Regions from separate parts of the Clostridium sp. TJA038 genome, predicted to be linked through region 1. Evidence: predicted binding sites of a transcription regulator. Region 1 holds the regulator's gene; each other region holds the start of a gene.
What was found. The regulator LexA, encoded in region 1, represses DNA repair genes until DNA is damaged. The targets are predictions, from matches to a motif close to CNAACANNTGTTNG.

Region 1 (4,884 bases):
AGATAAAAGGTATAAACTAAAGCAAAAGTTGGTTATGATTTTTATAAAATCTTTATAAGTTTTATTTGTTTTTATATATAATAAATATTTTTTTGGTATATTTTGTTAAAATTACCCCAAAACAACTTCGCTAAATGTATATTTAGCGAAGTTGTTTTGATTTTCAACCAAAAACATGCTAAAATTTACTCATAAAATAGTTTTGAAAGGAATTTTACTATGATTAAAGAAGAAAATCATTTCAAAAATTTTCAGTATCCTAATGATATAAAAGAATTACTAAAGGTGGAATTAAGCAACTCTGATTTAGATAATTTAGATAAAATATATAATTATTACGATTCTCAAAATATAAATAGAAACTATGAAGAATTAATAGAAGATATTTATATACTGACATTTAAAAGAAATCTTTCTTTTAAGGAGCTTTCTAAAATTTACAAAGTAAATGAAAGAATTATAAAAAGATGGATAAAAGAACTTGCTTTAGATGATTTAATAAAAGAAAAAAACAACATCGATTCTGTTAAAAAAACAAATTTGAAAAATGATTCTAAGGTAGAAATTATAGATAATAAAAATTTCAAATTTGATTTTTTAGAGAAATCGAAGCATCCTAAAAGAGTTATTGAATTTCTAAATTACTTAGAAAACATAAAAGGAAAATCAATTAATACTGTAGATGCCTACTCTGTTGATTTAGGCTTATTTTTTAAATTTTTAAAGATTTATAAAGGTTTAGAAAATAATATATCCTTTGAAAATATAGAAGAAGTTGATGCCTCTAACTTAGATGATAATTTTATAAAAAATATAAGTTTATCTGATATATATGCATTCTTAGCATTTTTAGAAAAAGTTAGAAATAATAGCACTTATGCTAGAGCTAGAAAAGTAGCAACCTTAAAATCATTTTTTAAATTTTTAAGTTCAAAACTAAAGTTAATCCAGGAAAACCCTACAGAAGAATTAGAATCTCCTAAAATAAATAAAAGGCACCCTGTCTATTTAACCTTAGAACAAAGCATAGCTGTTTTAAACTCTATGGACAAAAAAAATAAAAATTATTACAGAGATTATTGCATATTAACTTTATTTTTAAATTGTGGAATGAGATTATCAGAACTTTGTAATATAGAAATAGATAAAATCAAAGGAGATACTTTAACAATTATAGGAAAAGGAGATAAAGAAAGAACCGTTTATTTAAATGAGGCTTCTATTAAATCTATAGAAAATTATTTAAATAATAGAAATGATTCTAAAGCTAGTGAGGAATCAAAAAAATATTTATTTTTATCAAGTAAATATAGACCTATAAATAAAAGAAGCGTTGAAATTTTAGTTAAAAAACATATAGAAAATGCAGGATTTAAAGATCAAAAATATACTCCTCACAAACTTAGACATACAGCAGCAACTCTTATGTATAAGTACGGAAATGTAGATATAAGAAGTTTACAAAATATATTAGGTCATGAAAATATATCAACAACTCAAATATATACTCATGTAGATGATGAAAGATTAAGAGAGGCAGTAAAAACAAATCCACTCTCTAATTTAAAATGATAAAAACAAGGCACTAGAACATATGTTCTAGTGCCTTGTTTTTATCATTTTTTCTTTATTTATCTTTTATTTTAAGTTTTCTAACCCCTGGAAAAACTTCTTCAGTCATTTCTTCCATAGTTAAATCATCATTAAAATCTATATCTTCAAGATATTCAATATGTTCAAAAGCATCTTCATAATCTTCTTGCTTAGCTAAGTATTCTTCCCAAGTTTCCTCTGTAAGAGCTTCCTCAAAGTCTTCTTCCTCTTCCCTCTCTTTTTCAACAAGTATTTTTAGAGTTTCTTCAATTTTCTTATTCTCCTCAACTTCCTTTGCTATATCAGCTATTCTTATGGCCTTTGTATCTATTCCTTCCATTTCTAAACAATCACCACAATTATCGCAAATTCTACCTTTATATATATCGCAGTAATCATCATTGTTAAATACTTTTTTATCCATAAAGTTCACCTCTTACTTAAAAATCATCTTTTCATTATAACAAAAATATTATTCTTTATCAAATAAAAGTTAATTAAAATTAGTTTTTATAGACATGAGAACATAAGTTTGCCATACTTCTTCTACTGTGGTATAATATTACCAAAGAATCGTGAGGTGCAATTGCTATGATTATTAATGAAAATTCAGATAAACAAACTCAAATATACAACTTTTTAATTGAATTTACAAAATCAAAAGGTTATCCACCTTCAGTAAGGGAGATTTGTCAAGCTGTAAGCTTAAAATCAACTTCAACTGTACATGGTCATTTAAAAAGATTAGAAAAAAAAGGGTTAATATATAGAGATCCAACTAAGCCAAGAGCTTTAGAAATTATAGAATTATCTAAGGAAGATAAAGAGCTAATAGATATTCCTATTATAGGTAAAGTTACAGCAGGAATGCCTATTTTAGCTACAGAAAATATAGAGGATATGTTCCAAATGCCTATAAATTACGTAAAACATAATAATGATTTATTTATTTTAAAGGTTACTGGAGATAGTATGATAGAGGCAGGAATATTAGATGGAGACTTAGCAATAATAGAACAAAAGAATATAGCTTCAAATGGTGATATTGTTGTAGCTTTAATAGAAAACGAAGCTACCATAAAAAGATTTTTTAAAGAAAATGAATTTATAAGACTTCAACCTGAAAATAAAAATTATCAACCTATAATAGTTGAAAACTGCTCTATTCTTGGAAAATTAGTAGGTATTTATAGAGCTTATTAAATAAAAAAATACATGTAAGTTTTTTACAGAAAATGTAGGGAAATTTGTGAAAAAACAAATTTCACTACATTTTTTTATATTCTTACTATTAACTTAATATTAATCCCCATTCTATTAAAAATTTATATACAAAATTATATATACTATATTTAAATAAATCATCTGAATTATTCTAATTTATATGGTTTGTTTAAATGTAAACTTAAAAGATATTCAACTAATTCATTATATTCATGTAAATCTATTTCAAAAGGCTCCCACTCAGCACTTCTTGGGCACCACCCTTTTCGAAATAAAGAATTTAATATTTTAATACTAGGAATAGTTTTATCAAATTGAGGCCTTAATAGCATTCCAGTATCAACTACTAAATCTCCTAATGTACCAATTTTATCTATGAATTCTCCATTTGAGCCATAAGCTTCTGGAGTTAAAAAATATCTTACCTTTCTCATAACTCCTCCTTTTATTTATTCTATAAATTCAAACACTTTCCTAGGAATTTCTTTAATTTAATAAATTAAGATTTTAACTTGTTTTCTAATAATTCTTTTTCATATTTTAATGTTTTTATATCTAATTCTAAGGACTTTCTTTCTAATTCTACTCTCCTTTCAAAATCTAACTTCATTTTCTCTTCTGCTTTTATTATAGCATTAGAATATTTATTTTCTAATAATTCAATTTCTTTTTTATGGTCCTTTCTTAAAGAATCTATAAAAGATTTTAAGGAGATAAGTTCCTCTTTATACTCTTTTTCTTTCTCTATATAAAAAGTTAATTTTTCTTCAAAGGCTTCTTTTTCAATTTTTAAAGATTTTATTTTATTTTCCTTATCTTTTATAACTTCTTTTTCCTCTTCAACCTGATTTTTTAATTTTTCATTTTCCTCTTTTAGTCCTTCTAATCCCTTTAAATAACTTATTTCTTCTTTATTTTTCTCGATTAAATCATAATTTCTAGAAACTAATTGAGATAAAGTACTTTTATCTTTTTCTAAAATCTTTATACTCTCTTTAAGGTTAACTATTTCCTTTTCTTTTCCCTTATTTTCTTCTTTTATTTTTTTATCCTTCTCTAAAAGTTCTTCCTCTCTTCTCTGCAATCTCTCTATAGTAACATCTTTTATAGAAAGTTTTTTAACAAATTCCTCTTCCGCTCTTTTACTAGCATCTTCACTCATTTGCAAAGAAGTTAAAAACAATTGATTTATCTTATTTAAATAATCTTGAAAGGATTCTATCTCTAACTTTCTTTCAACTAAAGTAGCCTTAGAATTTTCTAACTCATAAAGAGAAATTAAAGCATCTAAACATTGTCCTTGATTCCCAAATTCATCAGAAGCTATTTTTTTAAATTTATCAAAGGTTTCCTCAGTAACTCTAAAACTTTTTACTTTTAATTCTTTATTTTTATTATCTTCCAAAACGTTCTTCCTTCCTTTTAAAGTAATACATAATGTAATACATTATATGTATTACAAATTTCAAACAATTTACCCTTTATTTAATTATATATTAAATAAATTTTTATTTCTATAAAAATAAAAAAAATAGGTTATTATTAAATTATTAATAATAACCTATTTTCTAATTTATTAATAATATTTTTTACTTAAAAATATTATTTAACGCTATTAACACTCCAATTTTCGCATGGTCAAAAGTTAATCCACCTTGTAGATAAGCTATATATGGTTCTCTAATAGGTGCATCAGCTGAAAGTTCTATAGAAGAACCTTGAATAAATGCCCCTGCCGCCATAATAACTTCATCTGAGTACCCTGGCATAGCCCATGGCTCACATTCAACAAAAGAATCTATTGGAGAAGCATACTGAACTCCTTTGCAGAACTTAATAAGCTTTTCTTTATCATTAAATTTTATAGCTTGAATTATATCACTTCTCTTTTCATTATACTTAGGAAGCACTTCAAAACCAGCAAGTTCCATTATTCTAGCACAGAATATAGCACCTTTTAAAGCTTCTATAGCAACATGAGGTGCTAAAAATAATCCTTGATAAAAATCTTTCATAACACCAAAGGTACATCCACATTCTGCTCCTATTCCAGGGACAGTAAGTCTA
Region 2 (4,884 bases), on a different contig from region 1:
CAAACTCAAAAATATATAATAGAAACTGGAACTTTAAATCCAGAAAGAAAAATAAATGAATTAAGCAAGTTACAGACAATGATGGATTTAGTTTATTCTAATGGATGTTATAGAAAGTTTATTCTTAATTATTTTGGTGAAACATTAGAAGAAGACTGCAATAATTGTAGCAATTGTGAAATAGAAGGAGAAATAGTTGATAAAACCATAGATGCACAAAAGGTTATATCTTGTGTTTATAGAATGAAAAGACCTTTTGGCATAGGGGTAATAATAGATGTTTTAAGAGCATCAAAAAATAAAAAAATAATTGATTTAGGCTTAGATAAGTTAAGTACCTATGGAATAATGAAGGACTATTCAAAGGATAAGCTTAAAGATTTTATAAATACTTTAATTTCCCATAGATTTATAGATTATACTGGAGAATATCCTGTAGTTAGATTAAATAAAATATCTATTGAGGTTCTTAAAGGAAATGAAAAAGTTATGTTTAAGGAAAAAAGAAAGCTTAAAAAAGTATATAAAAATAATGAATTATTTGACCTTTTAAGAACTTTAAGAAGAGAAATAGCTTTAGAAGAAGGGGTTCCTCCATATATAGTATTTGGGGATAATACTCTTAAGGAAATGAGCGTAAGAATACCAGTAAATGAAAATCAACTTTCAGAAATAACAGGAGTTGGAGAAAAGAAAATACAAAAATATGGAGAGGTATTTATAAAGGTAATAAAGGAATATGTTAAAGAAAATAATATAAATGTTAAATGGGAAGAAGGAGAAAAGGTTAGTAAGGAAGATATGGATAAAAAATTAAAGAGAAATAGTGGTAAGAAAAAATCCTTTGAAATTACTATAGATATGCTTAAAGAGGGAGAAAAACTTTATGCTATTGCAAAGGAAAGAGAGTTATCTATAACAACACTTCTCTCTCATATTCAACAATATTTAGAAGAAGGAAATAAGATAGATTTTGAAATAGATTTTGATTCATTATTTTCAAAAAAAGAAGAAGAATTAGTATTAGATGCCATAAAGGAAGTAGGTTATGGAAAGTTAAAGCCTATTAAGGAAAACTTAAAAGAAGAGGTTTCTTATGAAAAGATAAGATTTATAGTTACTAAATTAGTAATAAATAATTTAAATAAAGAGTAATCTGTAATAAAAAAATCCCTAGTTTTATTATGCTTTTTAGCTTAATAAACTAGGGAATTATTGTTTTAAGTCTATGCAAAGGCTTTCTAAAGCTTTTATATTTAAAATTTTTATTTCATTTTTTTCTTTGCTTATTATTTTATCTTCTATTAATTTATTTAAAGTTCTATTTAAATGTCTATAGCTTGTACCTAAAAGTTCTGCTAAGTTTGAATAATTATCTATAGTTATTATGTGTTCATTTCTTGCTAAAAGGTAATTTGCAAGTTTGGTTTCTAAATTATATGTAATTGTTATTGAACTACTTACAGAACATCTTTCTAATTTTTTTGAAAGATTTTTAGTTATATACATAAGAAAGTTTAAATCTTTAAGGGCTATATTATTTACTTCCTTAACAGGAATAGCAATACAAAGACTTTTACATAAGACCTTTATACTACAATTAGCTCTTACCTTTGATATAACTTCTAAATCACCAATTAATTGAATTGGTTCGTAAAATTCTAAAAGTAAAGACTTACCATTTGGCAAGGTTTTATAAACCTTAGCTTTTCCATGAATAAAAAAGTATAAATATTTAAGTTCTTCATTCATAAAGCAAATGTGTTCATTCTTTTTAAACATATGTAATTCTAATAAGGGGATAATTTCCTTCGGGAAAATTGATTGAAGTTCATATTTATATATTAATTTCATTAAAATTTCTCTATCATTTATAAGTACCAAGAGTTTATACCTCCTAAAGAAGCCGATATTATAAGACATATGTCATAACTATACCTATAGTATATATGATAAAATAGTCCTATTAATAGGTTAAAGAGAATATTTAATAAATTAACAATAAAATTGCCTTAATACTTTAAATTCTATAAAAGAGTGATAGCATTTATATATGCTATACACTCTTTATTTTTTGTTATCAGATGTTAGAGGTGTAAAATGTTGAAAGCTTAGGCATTAATAAATCGTCTGGAGGAGTCTTAAAAACAAATTTATTAATGCCTAAAGAAATGACTTTAAAAGTTACTTCAATATAATTTATGAAACAGAATTTTGTATTATTCTAAGATTATGAAAATAATAATGATTATTATATAAAGAATTTGACATATAAATTTTAGAGAATTAAAATATTTGTATACGAACTTACGTTTGCTTTTTTAGAATATACAAAGTATTATTTATAAATAATAACTTTTAGTGTATATAATAAATAAGCTTTAAAGACATAATAAAATAGAAGTTTGTTTTACAAGAAATTAAAGAGAAAATTAATTATATAAAAATATAAAAGAAGGGAGAGCTACACACTTAAAACTTATTTTATTACAAAGTTTATATAGTTTTAGTAGCAGAGTTTTATGAAGGACAAAATAATAATAAAAGGGGCAAAAGTACATAATTTAAAGAATATAAGCTTAGAAATTCCAAGAGATAAGCTTATTGTATTTACAGGACTATCAGGTTCTGGTAAAAGTTCCTTAGCCTTTGATACTATTTATGCAGAGGGGCAAAGAAGGTATGTAGAATCTTTATCATCTTATGCAAGACAATTTTTAGGACAGATGGATAAACCAGAGGTTGAATCAATAGAAGGTTTATCTCCAGCCATATCTATAGACCAAAAAACCACCTCTAGAAATCCAAGGTCAACTGTAGGTACAGTAACAGAAATTTATGATTATTTAAGATTATTATATGCAAGAGTTGGAGTACCTCATTGTCCTAAGTGCGGAAAAGAAATATCTCAACAATCTGTTGACCAAATAGTAGACAAAGTTATGGAACTTCCAGATAGAAGTAAAATAATGATTTTAGCACCAATAATAAGAGGCAGAAAAGGAAATCATGAAAAGGTTCTTGAAAATATAAAAAAACAAGGTTTTGTTAGAGCGAGAATAGATGGAGAAATTTATGACTTAACAGAGGATGAAGTAAAGCTTGAAAAAAATATTAAGCATAATATAGAGGCAGTAGTAGATAGAATAATTGTTAAGGAAGGAATTGAAGGAAGATTAACAGATTCTATAGAAACTTCTCTTAAAATGGCAGATGGTTTAGTTTTAGTTAGTTTAATAGGAGGAGAGGATAGACTTTATAGTGAGCATTTTGCTTGTGCTGATTGTGGAATAAGCATAGAGGAGTTATCTCCAAGAATGTTTTCTTTTAACTCTCCTTTTGGAAAGTGTGAAAGATGTGATGGGTTAGGAACTTTAATGGAAATTGATGAAAATTTAGTTGTTCCTAATAAAGATTTAAGTATAAGAGAAGGGGCAATTTCTACTTGGGGAGATGCAAGACTTAAGGAGGATGCTTGGACTTATTCTGTTCTTAAGGCATTAATGAAGAAATATAATTTTGATTTAGATACTCCATATAAAGATTTGCCTAAGAAGGTACAAGAAGTTTTAATGTATGGAGAAAAGGATAAATTAAAGGTTACATATAAAAAAGAAAATGTAGAATCAGTTTATAATCATTCCTTTGAAGGAGAAATAAACAATTTAAGAAGACGATACATGGAAACAGGTTCAGATGCTTTAAAGGATGAAATAGAAAAGTATATGAGTGATAATCCTTGTCCTAAATGTAAAGGTGCAAGACTTAAGCCTGAAGCTTTAGGGGTTACTGTTGGAGGAAAAAATATATTTGAGTTTACTAAATTAGCTATAAGAGAAGAACTAGATTTTATAAATTCTATTAATTTTTCAGAAAAAGATAAAATAATAAGTAATCAAATAATAAAGGAAATTCAATCTAGATTAAGCTTTTTAATAAATGTAGGATTAGATTATTTAGATTTAGCAAGAAAGGCAGGAACTTTATCAGGAGGAGAAGCACAGAGAATAAGACTTGCAACTCAAATAGGTTCTCAACTTATGGGAGTTTTATATATACTAGATGAGCCTTCAATAGGACTTCATCAAAGGGATAATGATAGGCTTATTTCTACATTAAAACAACTTAGAGACCTTGGTAATACACTTATAGTTGTAGAACATGATGAGGATACTATGAGAGAAGCTGATTATATAGTAGATATAGGACCAGGTGCAGGGGAACATGGTGGAGAAATAGTTGCTAAAGGAACTTTAGAGGAAGTTATGGCAAATGAAAATTCTTTAACAGGAAAATATTTAACAGGAATTAAAAGAGTTGAACTTCCAAAGGAAAGAAGAAAAGGGAATGGAAATTTCATAACTGTTAAAGGAGCTAAGGAGAATAATTTAAAAAATATTAATGTAAAATTTCCTTTAGGAACTTTAACTATGGTTACTGGAGTTTCTGGTTCTGGAAAAAGTACTTTAGTTAATGAAATTCTTTATAAGGGATTAAATAAGATAGTAAATAAAGCTAAGGACTTACCAGGAAAATTTAAAGATATAACAGGTTATGAAAATATTGATAAAATTATTGATATAGACCAAAGTCCTATAGGAAGAACACCAAGAAGTAATCCAGCTACTTATACTGGAACCTTTGATGTAATAAGAGAGCTTTTCTCTCAAACTCAAGAAGCAAAAATGAGAGGATATAAACCTGGTAGATTTTCCTTTAACGTAAAGGGTGGAAGGTGTGAAGCTTGCAGTGGAGATGGTATAATAAAGATAGAAATGCAGTTTTTATCTGATGTTTATGTTCCTTGTGAAGTTTGTAAGGGAAAAAGATATAATAGAGAAACTTTAGAGGTTAAATATAAGGGGAAAAATATAGCAGATGTTT
Region 3 (4,884 bases), 480 kb from region 1:
AGGAGAAGCTTCCTTATATAGTAATAATAGTAGATGAGCTTGCAGACCTTATGATGGCTTGCCCTCATGATGTAGAAGATTATATATGTAGACTTGCTCAAATGGCTAGAGCTGCAGGAATGCATTTAGTAATAGCAACGCAAAGACCTTCTGTAGATGTAATAACAGGAGTTATTAAAGCTAATATACCATCTAGAATATCTTTTGCAGTTTCAAGTCAGATAGATTCTAGGACAATTTTAGATTCAGCAGGAGCAGAGAAACTTTTAGGAAGAGGGGATATGTTATTTTATCCTGTAGGAGAAGCTAAACCTCAAAGGGTTCAAGGAGCTTTTATTTCAGAAGAAGAGGTCGAACATGTGGTATCTTTTATAAAGGAATCTAGAAAGGATACTAAATATGAAGATGAAATACTAGAACATATAAATTCAGTAGCTATTTCTTCAGAAGGAAATTCTGAAGGAGATAGAGATGAACTTTTAGATGAAGCTATAGATATTGTAGTAGAAAGTGGTCAAGCATCTGCATCTTATTTACAAAGAAGATTAAGAATAGGATTTAACAGAGCGGCAAGAATAATAGAAGAATTAGAAGAATGTGGTGTTATTTCTAGAAGAGATGGAAGTAAACCAAGACAAGTTCTTATTAGTAAGGATGAAATAGAAAATATTAAATAAAAACTTGTTTAATTTAAAAAAGAGTTTTAAAATAAAAGATATATATTTAAACGTAGGAGGAAGTAGATTTGGCAAAATATAAGGTAGGAATGGTGAGTTTAGGTTGTGACAAAAATAGGGTTGACTCAGAGATAATGCTTGGCATGGTACAAAATGAGTATGAACTTACTAATAATCCAAAGGAAGCAGATATAATAATAGTAAACACTTGCGGATTTATAGAAAAAGCTAAACAAGAATCCATAAACACAATATTAGATATGGCAAAATATAAAACAAGTCATAACTGTAAGTTACTTATAGCTACAGGATGCTTAACCCAAAGATATGGTGATGAATTATTAGAATTAATGCCTGAAATAGACATAATGTTAGGTGTTAATGATTATGCTAAAATAAATGAAGCCATAATGAACTTTATAAATGGAAATAAAGAAAAGATAAAAGCTATAAATTACAGTGATGTTTCAATTAATGAGGGACTAAGACTTATAACAACAGATAAAGCTACTGCATATTTAAGAATTGCAGAAGGATGTGATAATTTCTGTACTTACTGCATTATTCCTAAAATTAGAGGGAAATTTAGAAGTAGAAATTTAGATAGCATAGTAGAAGAAGCACAAAGCTTAGCTAAATCAGGTGTGAAGGAACTTATTTTAATAGCACAAGATACAACTAATTATGGGGTAGACCTGTATGGTGAAAAGAGACTTCATATTGTTTTAAGAGAGTTATCTAAGATAGAAGGAATAGAATGGATAAGAGTTTTATATTGCTACCCTGAAGCTATATATGATGAGCTTATAAAAGAAATAGCAGTAAATGAGAAAGTGTGTAAATATTTAGATTTACCTATACAACATATTAGTAACAATGTTTTAAAGAGAATGGGTAGAAAAACTACAAAAGAAGAAATTATAGGAAAAATTGAAGATTTAAGAAAGCATATTCCTAACATAGTTTTAAGAACTTCCTTAATTGTTGGGTTCCCAGGAGAAACTTGTGAGGACTTTGAAGAATTAAAATCCTTTATAAAAACATATAAATTAGACAAGGTTGGAGTATTTACTTATTCAAGGGAAGAAGGAACACCAGCTTCTATAATGGAAAATCAAATTGATGAAGAAGTTAAGAGAGAAAGAGAAGAAGAAATAATGCTACTTCAAAAGGAAGTATCAGAAGAAATCAATAAAAATAAAGTAGGTAGAGAATATAAAGTTCTTATTGAAAAATTTAATGGAGAATACTATATAGGAAGAAGCTATGAAATGGCTCCAGATATAGATGGTTATATTTATGTAAAAGGAAATGGAGCTAAAAAGGATCAGTTTTGTAAAGTTAAAATTGAAAAAGCATTAGAATATGATTTAATAGGAGTTGTATGCAATGAATCTTGCAAATAAATTAACTTTAATTAGGATAATTTTAGTTCCCATATTCTTAGTATTTATAGCTTCCCAAAACTTGCCTTATAGTAGTATAATAGCAACACTTATATTCATAGTAGCATCTGTTACAGACCAGTTAGATGGATATATTGCAAGATCTAGAAATCAAGTTACTAACTTTGGTAAGTTTATGGACCCTTTAGCAGATAAGTTATTAGTTACATCAGCACTTATCTCTTTAGTTGAATTACAATTAGTTCCTGCATGGGCTGCAATTATAATAATAGCTAGAGAATTTGCTGTATCAGGATTAAGAACTATAGCTGCTTCAGAAGGAATAGTTATAGCTGCTAGTTGGTGGGGAAAAATAAAAACTGTAATACAAATAATAGCTATAGTGCTTTTATTATTACAAGTAAATATAATAAATTCACCAGGAATTATGGACTTAGTTGCTGGAAGTAGCTTTTTAAGAAACTTCTTTACTTATGTTCCTAATATATTCTTATATTTAGCTGTTATAATAACAATAATTTCTGGAGTAGATTACTTTAGAAAAAATAAAAATGTTATAAATACCTATAGATAAGGGTTTAAAACTTGAAAAATAGTCAATTATTAAGACATGAGGTTCTTTTAGGACTTCATGTTTATATTGACTTTTTTTTTGTTTATATTATAATAATAGTAGAACTTATGTTCGGTTATTCAAGGAGGTTAAGTATGGCAAATATAGATAAAGATAAATTAAAAGCTATTGAAATGGCTATGGGGCAAATAGAAAAACAATTTGGAAAAGGTTCTGTAATGAAACTTGGAGAGCAAGGTTCTCCTCAAATGGATGCAGTATCTACAGGTTGTTTAGACCTTGATATAGCTTTAGGAATTGGTGGAGTACCAAGAGGAAGAATAATTGAGATATATGGTCCTGAAAGTTCAGGTAAAACAACAGTTGCTCTACATGTAGTTGCAGAAGCTCAAAAATTAGGTGGAGCAGCAGCTTATATAGATGCAGAGCATGCTTTAGACCCAGTTTATGCAAAAAGATTAGGTGTTAATATAGATGATTTAGTTGTTTCACAACCAGATACAGGAGAACAGGCTTTAGAGATTACAGAGGCTTTAGTTAGATCAGGAGCTATAGATGTTTTAGTTGTAGACTCTGTTGCAGCTTTAGTTCCAAGAGCGGAAATAGAAGGAGAAATGGGTGATTCTCATGTGGGACTTCAAGCTAGATTAATGTCACAGGCTTTAAGAAAATTAACAGGTACAATAAATAAATCTAACTGTGTAGTAATATTTATTAACCAGTTAAGAGAAAAGGTTGGAATAATGTTTGGTAATCCAGAAACTACTCCAGGAGGTAGAGCATTGAAATTCTATTCTTCAATTAGAATGGATATAAGAAGAATAGATTCAATAAAGCAAGGTGATGGAATAACTGGTAATAGAACAAGAGTTAAAATAGTTAAAAATAAAGTTGCACCTCCTTTTAAACAAGCTGAATTTGATATAATGTATAATGAAGGAATATCAAAAGAAGGTAATATAGTTGATGTTGGAGTAAAGGAAAATATAGTGCAAAAAAGTGGAGCTTGGTTCTCTTATGGAGATATAAGATTAGGACAAGGAAGAGAAAATGCTAAGCAGTACTTAAAAGATAATCCAGCCGTTGCTTTAGATATAGAAAATCAAATAAGAGAGAAATATTCTCTTCCTTTAGCAAAAGCTATTGAAGTTTCAGAGGAAAAGGAAGAAAAGGAAGAATAAAAAGATAAGGTTTCCTTATCTTTTTTTTATTAAAATTTTATCAGTTGATAGAATAAAAAAGCTTTAAAATCTATAAATTTAACAGACAAAGTACTTAAAAAAGCTTTCATTACCCTTTTACATAAAGAATAATATAAGCTTTTTAGCATATAATATAGGCAAGGGGTAATCTTGACATAAGTTTAAAATTACTATACAATAATAACAAATACTGGTTTATCATATTCAAAAAAATTACAGTGAGAATAGTATGACACCTTTCTACGCGAAGTGTTTTTATAGAGAGAATAAGCGAGGAGGTGTTTATATGATAGTAGGAATACTTATAGGAATAATAATATTAGGGGTAGTAGGGTTTATTCAATACACTCTTATACAGAAAGCTTCACAAAATAGGGTGGAAAGCTTAGAAAAAGAAGCAAACTTAACACTTGAGGAGGCTAAAAGAGCAGCTGAATCAATGAAAAAAGAAGCCATATTAGAAGCTAAAGAAGAGGTGCACAAATTAAGGGCAGATCTTGATAAAGAAACTCGTGATAGAAGAAACGAGATTCAAAGATTTGAAAGAAGACTTATACAAAGAGAAGAATCTTTAGATAAAAAAGGTGAAATGCTTGAAAAAAGAGAAGATAGCATAAATAAAAAGTCTATAGAAATTCAAGACCTTGAAGAACGTGTACAAAGTTTATACGGAGAACAAAGATCAGAACTTGAAAGGATTTCTAATCTTTCAAGTGAAGAGGCAAGAACATTATTATTAGATGAAGTAAAAAGAGAAATAAAACATGAATCAGCTATGCTGATTAAAGAACTTGAAACTAAAGCCAAAGAAGAAGCTGATAAAAAATCAAGAGAAATAATTACTACTGCTATTCAAAGATGTGCAGCAGACCATGTTTCTGAAACAACAGTACATGTTGTTGCCTTACCTAACGATGAGATGAAAGGAAGAATCATCGGAAGAGAAGGTAGAAATATAAGAACTTTAGAAACATTAACAGGGGTTGATTTAATAATAGATGATACTCCAGAGGCTGTTATTCTTT

Region 2: a site for LexA is predicted at 2,303-2,316, ahead of uvrA (excinuclease ABC subunit UvrA). Genes of this name have one in related genera too.
Region 3: a site for LexA is predicted at 2,758-2,771, ahead of recA (recombinase RecA). Genes of this name have one in related genera too.

The regions. Positions count from the first base shown of each region.
Region 1 is NZ_JBZEFA010000001.1:1,039,092-1,043,975, forward strand. It holds gene AC4FQV_RS04845 (tyrosine recombinase XerC) at 568-1,572, shown strand; gene AC4FQV_RS04850 (hypothetical protein) at 1,628-2,017, opposite strand; gene lexA (transcriptional repressor LexA) at 2,185-2,796, shown strand; gene AC4FQV_RS04860 (hypothetical protein) at 2,964-3,251, opposite strand; gene AC4FQV_RS04865 (hypothetical protein) at 3,317-4,222, opposite strand; gene AC4FQV_RS04870 (methionine gamma-lyase family protein) at 4,407-4,884, opposite strand, start outside.
Region 2 is NZ_JBZEFA010000002.1:187,833-192,716, reverse strand. It holds gene recQ (DNA helicase RecQ) at 1-1,155, shown strand, start outside; gene AC4FQV_RS06755 (cyclic nucleotide-binding domain-containing protein) at 1,213-1,884, opposite strand; gene uvrA (excinuclease ABC subunit UvrA) at 2,523-4,884, shown strand, end outside.
Region 3 is NZ_JBZEFA010000001.1:554,551-559,434, forward strand. It holds gene AC4FQV_RS02660 (FtsK/SpoIIIE family DNA translocase) at 1-677, shown strand, start outside; gene rimO (30S ribosomal protein S12 methylthiotransferase RimO) at 746-2,083, shown strand; gene pgsA (CDP-diacylglycerol--glycerol-3-phosphate 3-phosphatidyltransferase) at 2,067-2,657, shown strand; gene recA (recombinase RecA) at 2,792-3,838, shown strand; gene rny (ribonuclease Y) at 4,146-4,884, shown strand, end outside.